Regions from separate parts of the Nonomuraea sp. H19 genome, predicted to be linked through region 4. Evidence: riboswitches for the same ligand, from Rfam matches in the RefSeq annotation. Region 4 holds a riboswitch; each other region holds the start of a gene.

Region 1 (4,842 bases), on a different contig from region 4:
AGCTGTTCGTCACCACGAAGCTCTGGAACTCCGACCACCACCGCGCCGAGCAGGCCTTCGACGAGAGCCTGGCCCGGCTGGGCCTCGACTACGTCGATCTCTTCCTCATCCACTGGCCGGTCCCGAAGCAGGACAAGTACGTCCAGGCGTGGAAGGCCCTCGAAAAGATCTACCGTGACGGGCGGGCCAAGGCCATCGGCACCTCCAACTTCACCGCCGGGACCCTGACGCGGCTGATGGACGAGACCGGCATCAGGCCGTCGATCAACCAGATCGAGTTGCACCCGTACCTGCAGCAGCGCGAGATGCGCGCCTTCCACGAGGCCAACGGCATCCTGACCGAGGCGTGGAGCCCGCTCGGCCGGGGCAAGGGGCTGCTGGCCGACCCGGCGCTGGCCGTGCTGTCGGGGAAGTACGGCAAGACGCCCGCCCAGATCGTGCTGCGCTGGCACCTGCAGCTCGGCAACGTCGTCATCCCCAAGTCCGCGACCCCGTCGCGCATCGCCGAGAACATCGACGTGTTCGACTTCCTCCTCGACGCCGAGGACATGGCCGCGATCGGCGCGATGAACCGCAACCGGCGGATAGGACCCGACCCCGACACGTTCAGCATGACCTGAGTACGATCTGCCCTTGTGCGGGACTTTACTTGGGGCATAGCGGCGACCGGCGGCATCGCGCGTACCGTGGGGGCGGCCATCGTGGCCGAGCCCGGGATGCGGGTGGCCGCCGTCGGGTCCAGGAACCTCGGCCGGGCGCAGGCCCTGGCCGCGACGCTGGGCGCGGAGTCGGCCTACGACTCCTACGAGCGGCTGTGCGCCGATCCGGCCGTGGACGCGATCTACGTGGCGACGCCGCACGCCCAGCACCTGCAGGTCGCCGAGGCCGCCATCGCCGCCGGCAAGGCCGTGCTGTGCGAGAAGCCGCTCGCGGCGACCGTCGACGACGCCGAGAAGATGGTCCGGCTGGCGCGTGAGGCGGGCGTCTTCCTGATGGAGGCCATGTGGATGAGGTTCAACCCCCTCATCCAGAAGATCGCCGCCGATCCCCGCTTCGGGGAGATCCGCTCGGTGCAGGCGTCCTTCGGCTTCACCCTGCCCTATGATCCCGCGCATCGGCTGTGGGCGCCGGAGCTGGGCGGCGGGGCCCTGCTCGACCTGGGGATCTACCCGTTCGGGCTGGCCCAGCTGCTGCTCGGCATGCCCTCCGGCATGCGCGTCACCGGCTCGCTGGCGCCGAACGGCGTGGACGCCGAGGCCGCCGGCGTGCTGCTCTACCCCGGCGGCAGGCACGCCCTCGTGGAGACCTCATTGCTCGGGAACCACCCGAACCAGGCCTGCGTGGTGGGGACGGGGATGCGGGCGGACATCCAGGCGCCGTTCTGGGCGCCGCAGCGGATCGTCCTGACCGGGCCCTCCATGGAGCCGGAAGAGCATCTGCTCGATCCGGCCGACAACGGGTACGCCGGGGAGCTTCGCGAGGTCCGCGCCGCGACGGCCGAAGGCAGGACCGAAAGTTCGATCATGCCGCTTGACGAATCCCTTGCCATGATGGGCCTTCTGGCCGACGCCCGCCGGCAACTCGCCTAGCTGGCGTTTTATGTAGTTGTAATCCACTTGTCTTATGCATTACCTTATGGGGCATTCCGCAGCACATGTCCGGTTTATCCGGAGATGTCCGACCATCGCGTACGAGATCACAGGATCCACCTGTGACCGCTGAATCCGCCTGAGGGCGGAACCGGGGACCCACGTCCTTTGGGGTGAATCGGCACTTCGGTGCCGTAGGGCAGCTTCCACGTCCGAACCCGTCAGCTAACCCGGTAAGCGGTATGGAAGCAAGGAGTAACCCCCTCGATGGCCAAGCACCCCATTTCCGCTGCCCCAAAGATCTACTTCGCTCACGCCGCCCTCTGCGCAGCCGTCGTCGTCTCAGCCTTGGGCGCTCACACCGCCACGGCGTACGCCGCCACCATCAAGGCCGGGCATCCGGTCACCACGGTCAACGACCGCCCCGAAGCCGACTCCGCCAAGCGCGGACAAGTCCGGGTCAACGTCACCGCCTCCCAGGTCCTGGCCCTGGCCAAGTCCCAGGTCGGCACCACCGAGAACGCCGCCGGCGGCGGCACCCCGTACCAGCAGTGGTACGCCAACTCGCAGCGAGCCGCCGAGACCCTCGCCCGCGACGGCGGCACCCGCACCGAGTACCTGAACGCCCCCTGGTGCGCGATGTTCGTCTCCTGGGTCGGCGAGCACACCGGCGCCCGCCCGCAGGTCGGCTGGGACGCCTGGACCGTCGCCCACGCCAAATGGTTCGCCGCCAACAACCGCTTCGGCACCGTCCCCAAGCCCGGCGCCATCGTGTTCTTCTCCTGGAAGGGCAGCAAGAACATCAAGGACATCCAGCACGTCGGGTTCGTCGAGAAGGACAACCAGGACGGCACCATCACCACCATCGAGGGCAACACCGGCAACGGCCGCGTCGAAGAGCGCGTCCGGCCGACGGCGCAGGTCGTCGGCTACGGCTACCCCCAGTACGCCGGCTGAGCCCCCGCAGCCGGAAGGAGCGCGCGCCCCACGCGGGGCGCGCGCTCCTGTTTCAGCCGTCCATGAGCGCCAGGTAGCCGTCCTCCAGCGTGGGCTCGGCCGGCCGCGCGCCCGGATCCGGCGGCGCCGCCGCCACCACCCGGTAACGCATCCCCGCCCCCTCCGGCAGCGCCGACACCACCCGCCCCGCGGCCGGCGCCGCGCCCGCCGTGGTCACCGTCCACACCCGCCGGTCGGCATGCGAGACCAGCTCCCGCACCGTCCCCTGGAACGCCAGCCGCCCCTTGGCCAGCACCGCCAGCATCTGGCACGTCTGCGCCACGTCGTCCACGATGTGCGTGCTCAGCAGCACCGTACGGTCGCCGGCCAGCTGCGACAGCAGCATGCGGAACCGGATCCGCTCCTCCGGGTCCAGCCCCGTCGTCGGCTCGTCCACGATCAGCAGCCGCGGATCGGCCAGCAGCGCCTGCGCGATGCCCACCCGCCGCAGCATGCCCCCGGAGAACCCCTTCAGCTTGCGATCCGCCACCTCCGGCAGTCCCACCAGCTCAAGCAACTCGCTGATCCTGCGCCGCCGCGCCGACCTGGAGTGCAGGCCCTTCAGCAACGCGATGTAGTCCAGGAAGCGCCGGGCGCTCAGATCCGGGTAGACCCCCAGGTCCTGCGGCAGGTAGCCGAGCACCCGCTGCACCGCCAGCCGCCCCTCCGCCGTCGCCACGTCGTGGCCGCCGATCATCACCCGGCCCGCGGTCGGCCGCAGCAGCCCGGACAGGATCCGCATGAGCGTGGTCTTGCCCGCGCCGTTGGAGCCCAGCAGGCCGTACATGCCGGTCGGCACCACCAGGCTCAGCTCGTCCAGGGCACGCGTGCCGCCCTTGAAGGTCTTGGTCAGGCCGGAAACGTCGATACGCATGTCAGTCCTCGCTTCTGGACGCATGGAGACGGACCAGGGACAGCACGGCCGCGGCCAGCACGATCATCACGCCGATCCACAGCCCGGCGGTCGCCGGGGTGTGATCGGGGCGCAGGAAGTCGAGCACGGCCGCCGGATCGGGCCCGTAGTCGATCGGGTACGGGGCGATGATGCCGTACCTGACGTACTCACCGGTCGCCGAGAAGATCGTGTGCGACAGCGTGGGCATCATGGTCGCCGGGATCAGGTTGCCCCAGAACCAGTAGGCCACGAACAGCACGCGGAACATCATCGGCGGCAGCAGCAACGGCCCCGCGAACGCCAGCGCCCCTATGAACACCAGCCCCGGCAGGACAGAGGCCAGGAAGGTCAGCGCCGCCCACCCGAGTGCCGACGGCTGCCCTTCGACGATCGCGTACAGCAGCGCCCGCCCGAAGTAGGCGATCGCGAACGGCACGGCGGTGGCCGCGCACGCCCCCGCCCACTTCCCGATCAGCCTCGCGGTGCGGCCGGACGGGGTGGCGTCCAGGAGCGGCTCCACACGCAGCACCCGGTCTCGCAGCGGCCGGTCAGCCAGCAGGGAGCCGTACACGATGGGCAGCAGGCTCACGAGGATCTGCGCCGCGACCGACATCGCCTGCCTGGCGACCGCCCCGTCATACGCGTTCAGGTCCAGCGTCCCGAACGGCAGGGTGGCCACGAGCACGGCGAAGACCAGTGCGTACACGATCCACAGCGACGGGCGGCGGACCTGCATGACGAACTCATAGCGCAGGGCGGCGATCATTCAGCCTCGCCTCGCAGGACGCGCTCGGCATTCCCGAGCAGCAGCCACGCCCCCACCGCCGGCGGCAGGGCGGTGAGCAGCAGGAACAAGCGGTTGAGCGGCCAGCCGTCGCTTTCCCATGAGGTGGTGGCAAACAGGTGCAGCACGCGGTACGCCGGGTTGTCCGCCAGGCCGCCGCCGAACAGCTGCTCCCCCGTCCACACGAACGCCACCAGCGCCGTGGCCGCCGCGGTGCCGCGCAGCGCCACGGCGCCGAAGAACCCGAGCGCCGCCAGCCACAGCGCCGGCGCCAGCCACACGAGCTGCCCGGCCGCCCCGCCGTACTCGAACCTCCACCAGCCGCTCGCCATCAGCGCCACCGAGACGGCCAGCGCGCACAGCGCCCCGCAGCCGAGCGCCACGGCCAGCCGGCGCAGCAGCGCCGCACGGTGGCCGTGTGGGATGGCCAGCCGCAGCTCGGTCACCGCGTCGCGGCCCGGCAGCGTGGCCGCGACCACGCCCGCCAGCAATGGCACGCCCCTCTCCAGCGCGCACATCACGAACCAGCGGGTGTTCTCCTCACGCGAGCCGAGCCAGGCTCCGGACACGGCGAGGAG
Region 2 (4,842 bases), on a different contig from region 4:
GCACCTCATCCAGGAGGAGCTTTTCGCCGAGGTCGGCGAGGCGGGTTTCACGGTCAAGCCCGGTGAGCTCGGCGAGAACATCACCACCAAGGGCATCGACCTGCTCGGCTTGCCGGTCGGCACGCTGCTGCACATCGGCGACGAGGCCGTGGTGGAGCTCACCGGGCTGCGCAACCCTTGCGTACAGATCGACAACTTCCAGAACGGTCTGCTCAAGCAGGTCGTCGGCCGCGACGAGACTGGGAGCCTGGTGCGCAAGGCCGGCGTCATGAGCGTCGTCAGGGCCGGTGGCGTCGTGCGTCCAGGCGACATGATCAAGGTAGAACTCCCAGCTGAGCCCCATCGCCCTCTCGACCGGGTCTGACTCTACGATTCGAGGCAGTCCTCGCCGGCCCATCGTGGCCTACGAGCGAGGTCGTGGCCAACGCGCGAACGATGATGTGCTGTGTTCAGCGGCAGGCCGATCAGGCGGCGATACCTTCTTGACGACGATCGTGTCCGGGGACCAGCTTCTCCAGGTCGTCGACACCCGAGGTGAGGACGTCGAGCACAAAGATTCGCAGCGGCGGCTGCCCGTGCACATTCGCTGCGTTCGTTCTCGTGCTGCCTGGGACACGTGACGGTCCTGCTCTGGGAGCCTTTCGTCAGCGATCTGTGTGAGTCACACTTGCGGGATGTCCCCTCGTGTCGCGGTCGTCTTCTTAGCGTTCGCCCTGGTGTCGGGCTGCGGTTCCGGGGCCGCCTTGAGCCAGGCCGTGATCGACCAAGCCCGGCGGCAAGGCGCGGCACCCGATCTGATGTACGTGGTGGACCTGCCGGGATACGAGCTGGCCGAGATGTCCGTGGGTGCGGTCGGCGACGACGGGTTCGGCGCCTTCTACACCGCTCCTGACGGCAAGCGGGTGGAGATGCGGATCGAACGCGGGCAGTACAAATGCTCCGGCACCTGCGAGCGGGACGGGGACAACTGGTTCACGGTGAAGGACGGCCTCCAGGAGTACGTGGCCGTACGCAAGGGCTACCACCTGCGGCTCATCTGCGACGTCGGGCAGATGGACCGGAGCGTGCTGAAGGAGGCGGCGGAAGGAGCCCGCCCGGCTGTCGGCGACGGCGGCACGCCGGCCCCTCCGCCCAGCCCGGTGGAACGCGGGGACCTGCCCAAGAACGGCGACGGCGCGCCGATCCAGCCCACGGGTCCCGGAGGGTGACCGTTCCTCATCCACGGCGCACAGCCCCACCGCGGCACCGTCCCCCCTTCATCGCCCAGCCGCCGCTCCTGCCGGCCAGCCCTCTTGAGCTCGACCGCCGCGACGGTGCGTACTCGCCCGTCGAACGCGCGGTGCTGCTCGGGCTGGCGTGACCGAGCAGGTGCCGGACGCCGGAGCGCGGCACGTATGGGGCGTGCCGCGCGGCCGGGGATGATGCCGGTTACTTACGGCCCAGGGCGCGGAGCTGGTCCAGGCTCACGGAGGAGACGTTCTGGTCCACCGGATTGTCGGTGTACTGGTGGATGGTCCAGCTCTTCCACGGCGGGGGCGGCGTGACCGTGCCTCTGGCCTTGCTGTAGTGGGCGACCCACAACGGATACTGGCCGAGGCCGTCGCCGTACTTGGTGGCGAAGTTCCAGCCGGAGTAGAACAGCGGGGTGACGCCGGTCTTGGCCTTCACCCGCTCCAGCCACGTCTTGGCCCAGGCGTTGACGTGAGCCGCGGACTTGCCGTCGGTGGTCTCCAGGTCCAGGGCCAGGAGGTCGCCGGGCTTGGCCGGCTGCCGGTTCACCACCGACAGGAAGAAGTCGGCCTCGGCGACGGGGTCGCTGGCCGGGTGGGCGTAGTGGTAGGCGCCGCGCACGATGTTCCGCCCGGCCATCTCGGCCCAGTGGCGGGCGAAGGCGCGGTCGGTGAAATCGGTGCCCTCGGTCGCCTTGACGATGCCGAACTTGGCGCCGCTGGCGGCCCAGTCGTGCGTCGGCTGGTAGTTGGAGACGTCCTGGCCGTAGATGAGCTCGTCGGCGTGCGCGGGGCCGGCGACGGACGGGGCTGCTACGGCGGCGGACGTGGCTGCCACTGCGGTGGCCATCGTCGTGGCCACTGCGGTGGCCACCACGGTTGCCACCGCGGTTGCCGCGACCTTGCGGATGATGCCGGGGGTGGCCATGCGGCTGGCCATGATCTTCGGGGCAGAGGTAAGACGGTGGTCGGCCATCGGTCGGGGGTTCTCCTTGCTTCCATACCGCTTACCGGGTTAGCTGACGGGTTCGGGCGTGGAAGCTGCCCTATGGCACCTCGGTGCCAATTCACCCCAAGTACGTACGAGTGGGTCCCCGGCTCCGCCCGCGGGCGGACTCAGCGGTCACAGGTGGGCCTGTGATGTCATGCGATGGTCAAAACACGACCGGCACAAACCGGACGTATGTCGCAAAAGATAATGTATTAACTAAAAGACTGACAAGTGGACAAATCCCTGGTCGGCGAGTTGTGACGTCCTTGTCGGGAGTCGTGTGGCAGCCGGTGCTGAGGCGTCTGATGAGAACCACACCGCTGGACTAAGTGAGATCGCCCCATGGAGCTGGTGGCGCTGAGGTGAAGAAGCGAAGCAGACCCAGGAGGCGGCTGGCCGGAGGGGCCGTCCAGTGGCGTTCGTCCGGGCGGGGAACGGGGTCGGGCAGGCGACCGAGGGCCCACATGAGGTGAAACCAGAGCACACGTGCTTCCCAGGCGGGTGTGTTCGCGGCGGTTCCATCGCCGGCTTCTTGCCGGTAGCCGTCGAGCATGGCCGGGATGCCGGTCAAAGGAATCTTGGCGAACTCGATCGCAGAGTCCGCCCAGTGGGCATCGCCCCAATCCACGATGCCGGTGAGCTGGGCCGTCTCCGGGGAGACGAGCAGGTTCTGCGGAGCGATGTCGCCGTGGACCAGGACCAGGGGCGGGTCGGCGGGGAGATGCACGGAGAGCCGGTCGAACCAGCCGGTGAGCCAGCCGGCCGCCTCCGCGTCGATCCAGCCTTCTGCCAGGAGGCGGCTGGTCAGCGCCCAGGGATCAGCGGTGCCGTCGTCCGTGGGGATGGGGAGATCTGACGCCGTCGCCGGGGACAGCCGGTGCAGCATGGCCAGCTCCCGCCCCACCTGTTGGAAGACGCGGTTCGTCACGGCGGCGGGCAGCGTGAGACGTACGAGATCCGCCCCAGGCGCTCGGGCGAGCACCATGTAGGGCACGTCCACCACCGAGCAGGTGTCATCGAAGGCGACGACATCCGGAGTGCGCACGCCCGCCTTCCGGGCGGCGGGGATGACCGCGGCCTCCTTCACCAGGTCCGGGAGGAACTGCTCGGTCCGTGGGATGCGCAGGACCAGGTCGTTCCCGAGCAGGAAGACATGGTTGGCCACCCCTGCCGGAATGGGCCGCACCTCTTCGGCGGCGAACCCGTGCCGGCCGGCGATGGCGGCCAGCGTCTCGTCACCCATCTCGTATTCCAGCATGATCGAGATGCTGACACGGTCTGCGCTTGCTCTGCTCGCGCTTTTCAGCAGCTGCGCCGGCGTGGAACTTTCACGGTCAAGCGGGCCGCAGGGAGACTCCGAGGAGATCGTTCTTGACGTGATTCGGGCACGTTTGGCCAGCTCGGCATGCGCTTGACAGTCAACAGGCTGGGCTGGGCGGTTATTAGGGCGGTGCGCCCGTGGCTGTACGGATGTGGTGGTCTGCGTTCATTCTGGGATGCGCTCCAGCGGGGCCCTCGAGCGCTGGCGCGTTGCCGCCGTTGCGAAATCAGCGAGGTGAGATCCGAGATGAGATCCATGCCGTGGCTTGCCGCGGCCGGCGCGGCACTCGTCGCCTTGGCCGTAGCGTTGTGCGCCGTCATGCTCACGGGCATTCCGCCCGCGCATGCGGCCGTGGGGCTCCACGTCAGCGGTACGAAGATCGTCGAGGCCAACGGCCAGAATTTCATCATGCGCGGGGTCAACCACCCCCACGTCTGGTTCACGAACCAGACCAGCTCTTTCGCCAACATCAAGGCGCTCGGGGCCAACACCGTGCGCGTGGTACTGGGCAGCGGCAAGCGGTGGGGCCCGTCCACCGACGTCTCCAATGTGATCTCCCTGTGCAAGCAGAACCGGCTGATCTGCGTCTTGGAGGTACACGACACCACCGGGTACGGCGAGGAAGGCGCGGCCGCCACGCTCGACGAAGCGGTCAACTACTGGATCAGCCAGAAGAGCGCGCTCGTCGGCCAGGAGAACCACGTCGTGATCAACATCGGCAACGAGCCGATCGGCAACACCAACGCCAGTCAGTGGATCGGCGCGACCACCGCCGCCATCCAGAAGATGCGCAGCAACGGTTTCGAGCACCTGCTCATGGTCGACGCGCCGAACTGGGGCCAGGACTGGCAGTACGTCATGCGCGACAACGCCCAGACGATCCTGAACGCGGACAGCCGGCACAACACCGTGCTGTCCATCCACATGTACGCCGTCTTCAACAGCGCCGCGGCGATCACCGACTACCTCAACCGGTTCCAGGCCAACGGATGGCCGCTGGTCATCGGCGAATTCGGCTGGCGGTTCGGCGCCAACGAGGTGGATCACGAAACGCTGCTGTCCGAGGCGAACTCGCGGGGTCTCGGCTACCTCGGCTGGTCCTGGAGCGGCAACACTGACCCGATCCTGGACATGGCGGCCGGCTTCGACCCCAACCAGCTCACCACCTGGGGCCAGCGGATCTTCAACGGCGCCAACGGCATCAAGGCCACGGCCAAGGAGGCCACCATCTACAGTGGCGCCACCCCGACCGTGACCACGACCACTCCGACGAGCACGCCCACGTCGTCGGGCTCGTGCCG
Region 3 (4,842 bases), on a different contig from region 4:
TGCCGCTGGCGGAGAAGCTGGGCCGGGTGTTCACCGCGCTGGCCGGCGAGGTCGCCACCAAGCTCGACGTCGAGGTGCGCGGCGAGATCGCCTCCCACGATGTGCGGGTGATCGAGCTGGCCGCGCTCAAGGGCGTGTTCGCCGGCGTGATCGAGGAGCAGGTCACGTACGTCAACGCGCCGCTGCTGGCCAAGGACCGCGGCGTCACCGTCGAGCTGGTGACCAGCTCCGAGAGCCCCGACTGGCGCAACGTGATCACCGTGCGCGGCGTGCTCGCCGACGGCCGCCACGTCTCGGTCTCCGGTACGCTCTCCGGTCCTCGCCAGATCACCAAGATCGTCGAGGTCAACGGCTACGAGATGGAGATCGAGCCGACGGCCCACCTGGCGTTCTTCACCTACGCCGACCGGCCCGGCATCGTCGGCGTGGTCGGCCGCCTTCTCGGCGAGCACAGCGTCAACATCGCCTCGATGCAGGTGGCCCGCGACGTCAAGGGCGGCAAGGCGCTGATCGCGCTGACCGTAGACTCGGCGATCCCGGCCGACGTCATCGAGCAGATCATGGCCGAGATCGGCGCGGAGAGCGGCCGCTCGGTGGACCTGGAGGACTGACCTCTCTGGGCGTAGAGCCGTCATCCGGAGCATTCCGGGTGGCGGCTTTTCTTGTCTCACCATGCGAGATGCTAGGACATCCAACGAGATGCCTCGGGTACTGTAACTACAAATGCGCCAGGTGTTCGTACTCATTACCTGCCGCGGCGGGGCCTGTTAGGGCAGGTCGACGACTCGCCGCGGGGTGGTGGCGTGTGTCGGCCGGTAAGTCCCATCCGATCCGGACCGTGAGATCAGGCCTTTTGGTCGGATTCGCGACCGGGGTCCGATATCCCCTTGGAACGCGCCCGCGAAACGAGATGAGAACCATGTACGAGATGTATGCCTGGAACCGCGCCGAAGAGCACGAGGACGAGGCCGCCGAGGCCGTCCAGACCGCGCTGGACCGCAGGGACAACGGCGGCGCCCCTCAGAATTCGAGCCGGTAGAACACCGCCGCCCGCTTCATCCCTGGCAGCGCCTTGGCGATCCGGGCGGCGATCCGGTGCGATGGCGGCAGGCGGTCGAACCCGTCGATGTCGAACGCGCTCACCGCGTTCAGGCAGCGCAGCCTCGGATGGATCGCCACCAGCTCGTCCGGGCCGTCGACACCCCACACCAGCGTGGCGCCGGCCTTGCGCACCGGCCTGTTGAGCTTCTGCATCCGAAGCCCGAGCCTGCTCACCGCGTCGAAGACGAGCCGGCCGCCGGGGAAGCGGCCCACGATCGCCCGGAGGAGGGCCCGGCCCCCGTCAGGATCGAGATAGTAGAGCAGGCCCTCGGCGACGACCAGCACCGGATGGTCGGCCGGGACCTGCTCCAGCCAGGTCAGGTCGGTGACCGATGAGCCGATCGTGTGGTAGCCGGGCGCCTCGGGGAACAGCCGCTCCCGCAGCTCGATGATCTCGGGGTAGTCCACGTCGTACCAGCGGACGGTGGGTGGCGGGGCCAGCCGGTGGAAGCGGGTGTCGAGGCCGCAGCCCAGGTGGAGCACGGTGGCCTCGGTGTGCGCGGCCAGGAACTCGGCCGCCCACCGGTCGATGAAGCGAGCCCTCAGCGCGACCGAGACGGCGAGGGCGGCGTTCATGCCGGTCTTGGAGAAGTCGTGATCGATGCGGTCGATCACCTCGGCGGCCATGTCGTCGCCGAGGATCGGATGCCCGGACCTCGCGTCCAGCGCCCGCCCGTGCAGAGTGGCGAGGAGCGTGGCCTTCTCCTCGGTGAGATGCACCTTCTCGGGTGGCATACCACCACGCTACGTCCGCGAGCGGCCCCGCGACGCGGAGCCGCTCGCGTCGCGCCTCCTACAGGGTCGCCGACTTGAGCATGGCGGGCGCCGGGGTGCGGCGCTGCTCCTTGAGTTCGGACCAGAGCCGTACGCCCTTGGGGTCGGGACGGACGGCGCCCACGAAAGAGTTCCTGCGCCAGCTGGTCAGGCGCTCCTCCTTGACCACGTCACCTGTGCGTGGCGCGTGGACCATGTGGCCGGGCCGGGAGATCATGCCCACGTGCCCGAGGTTGTGGAAGAAGACCAGATCGCCGGGCTTGAGGTCAGCCCAGCCGATTTTCTTGTCGAACGCTCCGTACTGCTGGCGCGCGGTGCGTGGCAGTTGGATCCCTGCCCGCTCGTACGCCCTGAGCATGAGCCCGGAGCAGTCATACCCGCGATTGCCGGTGCCGCCCCACACGTACGGGGTGCCGCGCTTGTGCATGGCGTACTTGAGGGCGATCTTCCAAGCGGGCTTGGGCGCGGGTTGTTCCTGGATGGGCTTGGCGTGAGAGCCGGTCGGAGTGATGGGGTCGTCGGTGGTCGCGGCCTGGGCTGGGGTGGCCAGGATGAGCCCGGCGGCGCCCGCCGCCAGGGCTATGGCGATGCGAGACAGGGGGGTGTCCTTCCATGCGGCCGACCGGGTTAGCTGACGGGCTCGGGCTTGGAAGCAGCCCTACGGCACGGGTGCCGATTCGCCCCAGGGAAAAGTGGGTCCCCGGCTCCACACAACGGCTGCGTGGATTAGGCTCGACGGACTCTAACGAAACGGTCAAAGAGGTGCAATACAGACAAAAAGCCGACGTCCGAAAAGTGAGATGATGTGTTCGTCAGTCGAGACGAGCCGGTAAGGTACCGCCCATGGAGTCGCGTAACATCCGCTTGGCCGTCATCCCCGGAGATGGCATCGGCACCGAAGTCGTGGCCGAAGGACTGAAGATCCTGGAAGCCGTCGGCACGAAGATCGAGCCAACCCACTACGACCTGGGAGCAGCCCGCTACCACCGCACCGGCGAGACGCTGCCGGACTCGGTGCTCGAAGAGCTGCGCGGCTATGACGCGATCCTGCTCGGCGCCGTGGGCGACCCCAGTGTGCCGCCGGGCATCCTCGAGCGCGACCTGCTGCTCCGCCTCCGGTTCGAGTTCGACCACTACGTCAACCTGCGCCCGGTCAAGCTGTTCCCCGGCGTGGAGACCCCGCTGGCCGACACGCCCGCCGAGGACATCGACATGATCGTCGTCCGCGAGGGCACCGAGGGCCTCTACGCGGGCACCGGCGGCGCCATGCGGCGCGGCACGCCCCACGAGATCGCCACCCAGGAGTCGCTCAACACCGCCTACGGCGTCGAGCGCGTGGTGCGTTACGCGTTCGAGAAGGCCATGACCCGGCCGCGCAAGAAGCTCACGCTCGTCCACAAGACCAACGTCCTGACCTACGCCGGCGACCTGTGGCAGCGCACGGTCAACCGCCTGGCGGAGGAATACCCCGAGGTCACGACCGACTACTCCCACATCGACGCGGCCTCGATGTTCTTCGTGACGCAGCCGGAGCGGTTCGACGTGGTCGTCACCGACAACCTGTTCGGCGACATCATCACCGACCTCGGCGCGGCCATCGCCGGTGGCATCGGCCTGGCCGCCAGTGGCAACATCAACCCTGAGCGGACCGCGCCCAGCATGTTCGAGCCGGTGCACGGCAGCGCGCCCGACATCGCCGGACAGGGCAAGGCAGACCCCACCGCGACCATCCTGTCGGTGGCCATGCTCCTCGACCACCTGGGCCTGCACACCGAGGCGGCCAAGGTCGAGCAGGCCGTCGCCGACGACATCGTGGAGCGCCTGGCCGGCTGGGCCGGCCGCACCACCCACGAGATCGGCGACGACATCACCGCGCGAGTATCCGGCTAGGACCGCCTAGCCCCGAAACGCGCCTGGTGGTCCGAAGAGGACTGCCAGGCGCTTTTTCGCGTCTGAACGGCTGAATTACCCCATAGGCCGCTTGCCATCCCATATAGCGAGACAATAGGAAGTACGAGCTGCCCCCGAGCGGCTGCCGCGCAGTCGCACATCCAGCAGTTTTCGGTAGATTTCGCAGAAGTCGTAGAGAGAAGGACCGCCGTCATGACCATCGCTCAGAAGCTCAGCTTCGACGTGCAGCTATCCGACCACGCTCGCACCGCGGCCGAGCGCGAGCAGGTACTGGCGAACCCTGGTTTCGGGCAGACCTTCACCGATCACATGATCTCCATCGACTACACCGACGGCCGGGGCTGGCACGACGCCAGGCTCATGCCGTACGGCCCGCTCTCTCTCGACCCCGCCACCTCGGTCTTCCACTACGCCCAGGAGCTTTTCGAGGGCCTCAAGGCCTATCGCCAGCTCGCCGGCTCGATCGTGATGTTCCGCCCGTACTCGAACGCCACCCGCTTCAACCGCTCGGCCGCCCGCATGGCCATGCCGGAGCTGCCCGAGGAGACGTTCGTGGAGTCGCTGGAGCTGCTCGTCGAGACCGACAAGGAGTGGGTGCCCACCACCGAGGGGCACAGCCTCTACCTGCGCCCCTTCATGATCGCCACGCAGGCGGGGCTCGGCGTCAACTATCCGTCGAAGACGTACAAGTACATGGTCATCGCCTCGCCTGCGGCCTCGTACTTCACCGGTGGCATCAAGCCCGTGTCGGTCTGGCTGTCCACCGAGTACACCCGGGCCGCCCCCGGCGGCACCGGCTTCGCCAAGTGCGGCGGCAACTACGCCGCGGCGTTCGTCGCGCAGCGGCAGGCGGTCGAGCACGGCTGCGACCAGGTGGTGTGGCTGGACGCCCACGAGCACCGGTACGTCGAGGAGATGGGGGGCATGAACCTGTTCTTCGTCCTCGGCGGCAAGCTCATCACCCCCGCGCTGACCGGCACCCTGCTGCCCGGTATCACCAGGGACTCCATCCTGTCGCTGGCCGGCGACCTCGGCCTGGAGACCGAGGAGCGGCTG
Region 4 (4,842 bases):
TGGAGCTGATCGCGTACGGCGAGCCGCTCTCCGCCGCGGCGCTGACCGCGCTCTCCTCGCCGCTGACCGTGCGGCGGCTGGAAGACCGCCAGCTCGTGACGGTGTCCGGCCAAGATCTGTCGGTACGGCTCGCGCACCCGCTCTACGGCGAGGTGATCCGCGCCGGCTGCGGCGCGCTCCGCCGGCGCGAGGTGCTGACCTGGCTGGCCGACGCCGCCGAACAGGCCGGTCCGCCGACCGCGGAGAAGCTGCTGCGGATCGCGGTCTGGCGGCTGGACGGCGGCACCGCCGACGACCCTGACCTGCTCATCAGGGCCTGCCACATCGCGCGGAACGTCCGGGACCTGGAGCTGGCCGCCCGGCTCGGCCGGGCCGCGCTGGCCGCCGGCGGCGGGATCGCGGCCGGGCTGCCGCTGGCCACCGTGCTCAACTACGCCGACCGTTTCGAGGAGGCCGGGGAGGTGCTGCGCTGCCTGGCCGGCGAGCCGATGGACGACCCGGTACGCGCCGAGTACGAGGCCGTGCGAGCGCTCAACCTGTTCTGGGGGTTCGGCCGGGAGGAGGAGGCGCGCGCCGCGCTGACCGCCGCGGCGGCGGCCATGACGGACCGCGGGTCGCGGCAGGGCGTGCTGATCATCAGGACCTCGATCGAGCATCTGATGGGGAGGTTCGCCCAGGCCAGGACGACGATGGAGCAGATCCGCGGCATCGGCCCGTCAGGCACGCGGGTGTCGGTCGGGCTGGCCGCGATGGAGTCGTTCGTGCTGGCCCACGAGGGGCGTGGCCGGCAGGCCATGGCCTTGGTGGACGAGGCGCTCGACCGCATCGGCCGCCTGCCCGACGGGCTGCCGTCGATCCAGGCGGCGCTGGCCGAGGCGGGCGCCTTCGCCGCCATGGTGGCGGGCGACCTGACGGCGGCCGAGCGGTACGCCGGCATCGGCTACCGCATCGGCGAGGACTACGCCGGGTGGGACCGCGCGCTCGTCACCTTCGGCGCGTGGCGCGCCCGGACGTGCCGGCTGCGCGGCCGGATGAGCGAGGCCATCCGCATGGGCAGGCAGGCGGCCGTGCGGCTGCGCGGGCGTACGCTCCACGCGGGGCTGTGCCTGGCCGAGCTCGGCCAGGCGTACGCGCTGACCGGCGACCTGCCCGCCATGCGGGCCACCCTGCGGCTCGCCGACGAGTTCGTGCTGCGCGTCGGGCACCTGCCGGAATTCGCCTTCCTGCTGGTGCGGCCGTGGACGCTGGCCGCCGAGGGGGACGTCGCGGGCGGGATCGAGGCGGCGCTCGAGACCGCGGACGCGGCGCGGGACCTGCCCGCCTACGAGCTGTTCGCGCTGTACGACGTCGTCAGGCTCGGTGCCGGCGGGCGGGTGGCCGACCGGCTCACCGCGCTGGCCCGGACCTTCGAGGGCGAGCTGGCCCCGGTCTTCGCCCGCCACGCCCGTGCCGCTCTGGCCGGCGACGCCGGTGAGCTGGAGGCGGTGTCGCTGTCGCTGGAGAGCCTCGGCCTGCCGCTGGCCGCCGCCGAAGCCGCCGCCCAGGCCGCGGCCGCGTACCGCGGTGACGGACTGCGCAGGGCGCAGCGGGCGGCGGAGACCAGGGCCTGGATGCTGGCTCGCCAGTGCGAGGACGCGCACACGCCCGCGTTGACCGGCCTGGCCGCGCCACAGCTGACGCCCAGGCAGCGCCAGATCGCGCACCTCGCCGCGGCCGGCCTGAGCAACCCGGACATCGCCGACCGGCTGGTGCTTTCCAGGCGCACCGTCGCCAACACCCTCGTCCAGGTCTACGAACGGACCGGGATCAGCGGGCGCGACGAGCTGGCGAAGATCCTGCATCTCCCCGAGCCGGGATGACCGGGCGTCAGCCCTTGTACTGCGGGTAGCCGTAGCCGACGACATGGGACGCGGGGCGGACCCGCTCTTCCACCTTGCCGTTGCCGGTGTTGCCCTCGATCGTGGTGATCGTGCCGTCGCGGTTGTCCTTCTTGACCAGGCCCACGTGGTCGATGCTGCCGATGCTCTTGTCGTCCCAGGAGAAGTAGACGACGGCGCCCGGCTTGGCCACGGAGCCCCAATGCCCTTGGCCCTTGAACCACTGGGCCCAGGTGATGGTGTAGGCGTCCCAGCCCATGGTGGGGCGGGCGCCGGTCTTCTCGCCGACCCAGGAGAGGAACATGGCGCACCACGGCGCGTTCGCGTACGCCTGGATGCTGCCACCGTCACGGGCGGCGGTCTCCTTCGCGCGAGGCGAGGACATGTACCACTTGTGGAACGGCGTCCCACCGCCCGCCGCGTTCTCGGTCACGCCCACCTGGGACTCGGCGACCTTCACCACGGTGTCGGCCGTGACGTCACGGGGGCGCTGCGGGGAGGTCTGGGCGCCGGGCATACGGTCGCCCTGGCCGTCCGCGGCGAAGGCGGGGGTTCCGGCGAGGAACGTGGCGGCGACGGCCGCTCCGGCCGCTCCGGCGGCGAGCCGGGAGATGTTCACCGGCTTGAAGGCACGGGAAAGTACGTTCTTGGTCATACTGGGATTGCTCCTTGCTTCCATGCCGCCTACCGGGTTAGCTGACGGGTTCGGGCGTGGAAGTGCCCTACGGAAGTCCATACGGATATTCCGATTCACCCCAACGGAATGGGTCCCCGGTTCCGCTTACATCGCGGATTCGGCGGCCGTGTCCACGCTGCGGGCATGCCGCCTGCGCAGGTAGATCACGGTCTCGGCAGATCTAGGACGCACGCCGGCAAAAAGCGGCATTGGTGCGCCCCGAGTCCTCAAAGGTAAGAAATACACATAGCGGAGTGCAAGTCGGGTTTGGAGAACCGCCTCGAAATCCCTTGTCTGGCAAGGGATTGTGGGAGCAATTCTTTACCTTTGACCGGGTTTCAGCATGGCTCCGTCAGCCGGGTAGGGGGCTGGTGACGCCGGATGTGAAGGGGGACGAGGTGAGCAAGACCCGCGACGAAGTGCTGCAGCGGCTCGTGCGCGAAGGCGTGCTCTCCAGCGGGCAGGCCACGGCCGTACGGGAGGCGCTCGACGAGGGGGCGCGACGGCCCGCGCAGGCGCGGTGGGCGGAGGTGGCCGGGTACGTCGGAGGCGGCCTGCTCCTGGCGGGAGCGGCCTCCCTCGTGAGGACGTCGTGGACGGACCTGGCCCGGCCGGCGCAGATCGCGATCCTGCTGGCCACGACGGCGGCGCTGCTCGCCGCCGGACTCGCGCTGCGCGGCATCCGGCCACGGGGAACCGCCCTGCCGGCGCACTGGGACACCGGACGGGTGCGGCCCGGTTCGGTGGCGCAGGCGCACGGGAACATCGTGCGGGCGCGATCCGGTTCGGTGGCGCTGGCGCACGGGAACACCGTGCGGGCGCGGTCCGGTTCGGTGGCGCTGGCGCTGGCCTCGGGAACGGCCGCGCTGGCCGCGGGCGAGATCGCCGGCGATCATCGGCTCACCGTGGCGGCCGTGGCCGGCCTGATCGTGGCCGTGGCCGGGTACGTCGTGTCGCCCGCCGTACCCGGGGCGCTGGCGTGCGCGGGCTTCGCCGCGCTGGCCACCGGTTCGCTCGCCGACGAGATCACCGGCGGCTCCGTACCGGCCGCCGGGGTGTCCCTCGTCGCCCTCGGCGTGCTCTGGACCGCGCTGGTGCTGACCGGCGTGATCGCGCAACGGCGGCTGGGGCTCGGACTCGGCGCCGCCATCGCCCTGGTCGGCGGCCAGCAGGCGATCGGGTACGAGACCACGGCCTGGGCGTACGGGCTGACGTTCGCCGTGGCCGTGGGGTGTCTGGTGCTGTACCGGTGGGAACGGGCGTGGGTGCTGCTCGTGGCAGGAGTGGTCGGGTTCACCCTGGCCGTGCCGGAGGCGATCTGGCACTGGACCGGCGGCGTAGTCGGCGGCTCGCTCATCGTGATGATCGCGGGCGCCGTCCTGGTGGCCTCCTCCGTGCTCGGCATCAGACTGCACCGTACGTCGGCCGATCCCGGCCCGAGCGGACCTCCCTCAGCAGAAACGCGGTCAGCACCGCCCAGGTGACGTCAGATACGTGACGGATTTCAGTTATTTGGGTGATTTCTGGTTATCTGTTGCCGCGGCCCTCCGTCTCCTGACTGCGGGACGAGAGATCGAGGTGATGGATGTACGCGCAGCCGTCCGACGCGATCGAGACCGTGCTGGCCGCCAGGTCCGGCGACCCCCGGGCGATCGACGAGTTGGTCCGGCGCTACCTGCCGCTGGTGTACAACATCGCGGGCCGGGCGCTCGACGGCCATCCCGACGTGGACGACGTGGTCCAGGAGACCATGGCGAGGGCCGTCTCAGGACTGGCGGGACTGCGGGCCCCGGAGAGCTTCAGGTCGTGGCTGGTCGCCATCACCATGAACCAGGTACGCGAGTGGCGGCGCGCGAGGGCCGGTTCCTTCACCCTGCTCGACGAGGCGTTGGGCATGGCCGACCCGGCGGCCGACTTCACCGGGCTGACGATCATGCAGCTCGGCCTGTCCGGGCAGCGCAAGGAGACGGCCGAGGCGACGCGCTGGCTCGACCCGGACGACCAGGAGGTGCTGTCGCTGTGGTGGCTGGAGGTGGCGGGCGAGCTCAGCAGGGCCGAGCTCGCGGCCGGGCTCGGCCTGACCGAGCAGCACGCCGCCGTCCGCGTCCAGCGGATGAAGCAGCGACTGGAGGCCTCCAGAGCCGTGGTCAGAGCGCTGGCCGCGCCGTGCGGCGAGCTGCGGGCGCTGCTCGGAGGATGGGACGGCAGGCCGAGCGGGCTCTGGCGCAAGCGGATCTCCCGGCACGTACAGGAGTGCCCGCACTGTGCGAACGCGCACGCCGACCTGGT

Evidence for each region. A riboswitch is a leader RNA that binds a small molecule or an ion and turns the genes downstream of it on or off. The one in region 4 is predicted to bind cyclic di-AMP.
Region 1: it holds a riboswitch for cyclic di-AMP, as region 4 does, so the genes downstream of both, ACTMTI_RS17315 (CHAP domain-containing protein) here and ACTMTI_RS30810 (CHAP domain-containing protein) in region 4, are expected to answer to the same signal.
Region 2: it holds a riboswitch for cyclic di-AMP, as region 4 does, so the genes downstream of both, ACTMTI_RS40035 (glycoside hydrolase family 25 protein) here and ACTMTI_RS30810 (CHAP domain-containing protein) in region 4, are expected to answer to the same signal.
Region 3: it holds a riboswitch for cyclic di-AMP, as region 4 does, so the genes downstream of both, ACTMTI_RS12980 (C40 family peptidase) here and ACTMTI_RS30810 (CHAP domain-containing protein) in region 4, are expected to answer to the same signal.

The regions. Positions count from the first base shown of each region.
Region 1 covers NZ_JBQHCV010000007.1:194,982-199,823, forward strand. The annotation lists gene ACTMTI_RS17305 (aldo/keto reductase) at 1-620, shown strand, start outside; gene ACTMTI_RS17310 (Gfo/Idh/MocA family protein) at 636-1,589, shown strand; cyclic di-AMP (ydaO/yuaA leader) riboswitch at 1,707-1,844, shown strand; gene ACTMTI_RS17315 (CHAP domain-containing protein) at 1,857-2,546, shown strand; gene ACTMTI_RS17320 (ABC transporter ATP-binding protein) at 2,599-3,459, opposite strand; gene ACTMTI_RS17325 (hypothetical protein) at 3,461-4,246, opposite strand; gene ACTMTI_RS17330 (hypothetical protein) at 4,243-4,842, opposite strand, start outside.
Region 2 covers NZ_JBQHCV010000023.1:95,210-100,051, reverse strand. The annotation lists gene ACTMTI_RS40045 (MOSC domain-containing protein) at 1-364, shown strand, start outside; gene ACTMTI_RS40040 (hypothetical protein) at 675-1,208, shown strand; gene ACTMTI_RS40035 (glycoside hydrolase family 25 protein) at 1,429-2,205, opposite strand; cyclic di-AMP (ydaO/yuaA leader) riboswitch at 2,219-2,361, opposite strand; gene ACTMTI_RS40030 (phosphotransferase family protein) at 2,546-3,478, opposite strand; gene ACTMTI_RS40025 (cellulose binding domain-containing protein) at 3,797-4,842, shown strand, end outside.
Region 3 covers NZ_JBQHCV010000005.1:255,011-259,852, reverse strand. The annotation lists gene serA (phosphoglycerate dehydrogenase) at 1-611, shown strand, start outside; gene ACTMTI_RS12985 (class I SAM-dependent methyltransferase) at 1,021-1,836, opposite strand; gene ACTMTI_RS12980 (C40 family peptidase) at 1,895-2,302, opposite strand; cyclic di-AMP (ydaO/yuaA leader) riboswitch at 2,478-2,618, opposite strand; gene ACTMTI_RS12975 (3-isopropylmalate dehydrogenase) at 2,719-3,765, shown strand; gene ACTMTI_RS12970 (branched-chain amino acid aminotransferase) at 3,979-4,842, shown strand, end outside.
Region 4 covers NZ_JBQHCV010000015.1:56,429-61,270, reverse strand. The annotation lists gene ACTMTI_RS30815 (LuxR C-terminal-related transcriptional regulator) at 1-1,859, shown strand, start outside; gene ACTMTI_RS30810 (CHAP domain-containing protein) at 1,867-2,532, opposite strand; cyclic di-AMP (ydaO/yuaA leader) riboswitch at 2,544-2,687, opposite strand; gene ACTMTI_RS30805 (hypothetical protein) at 2,952-4,037, shown strand; gene ACTMTI_RS30800 (sigma-70 family RNA polymerase sigma factor) at 4,139-4,842, shown strand, end outside.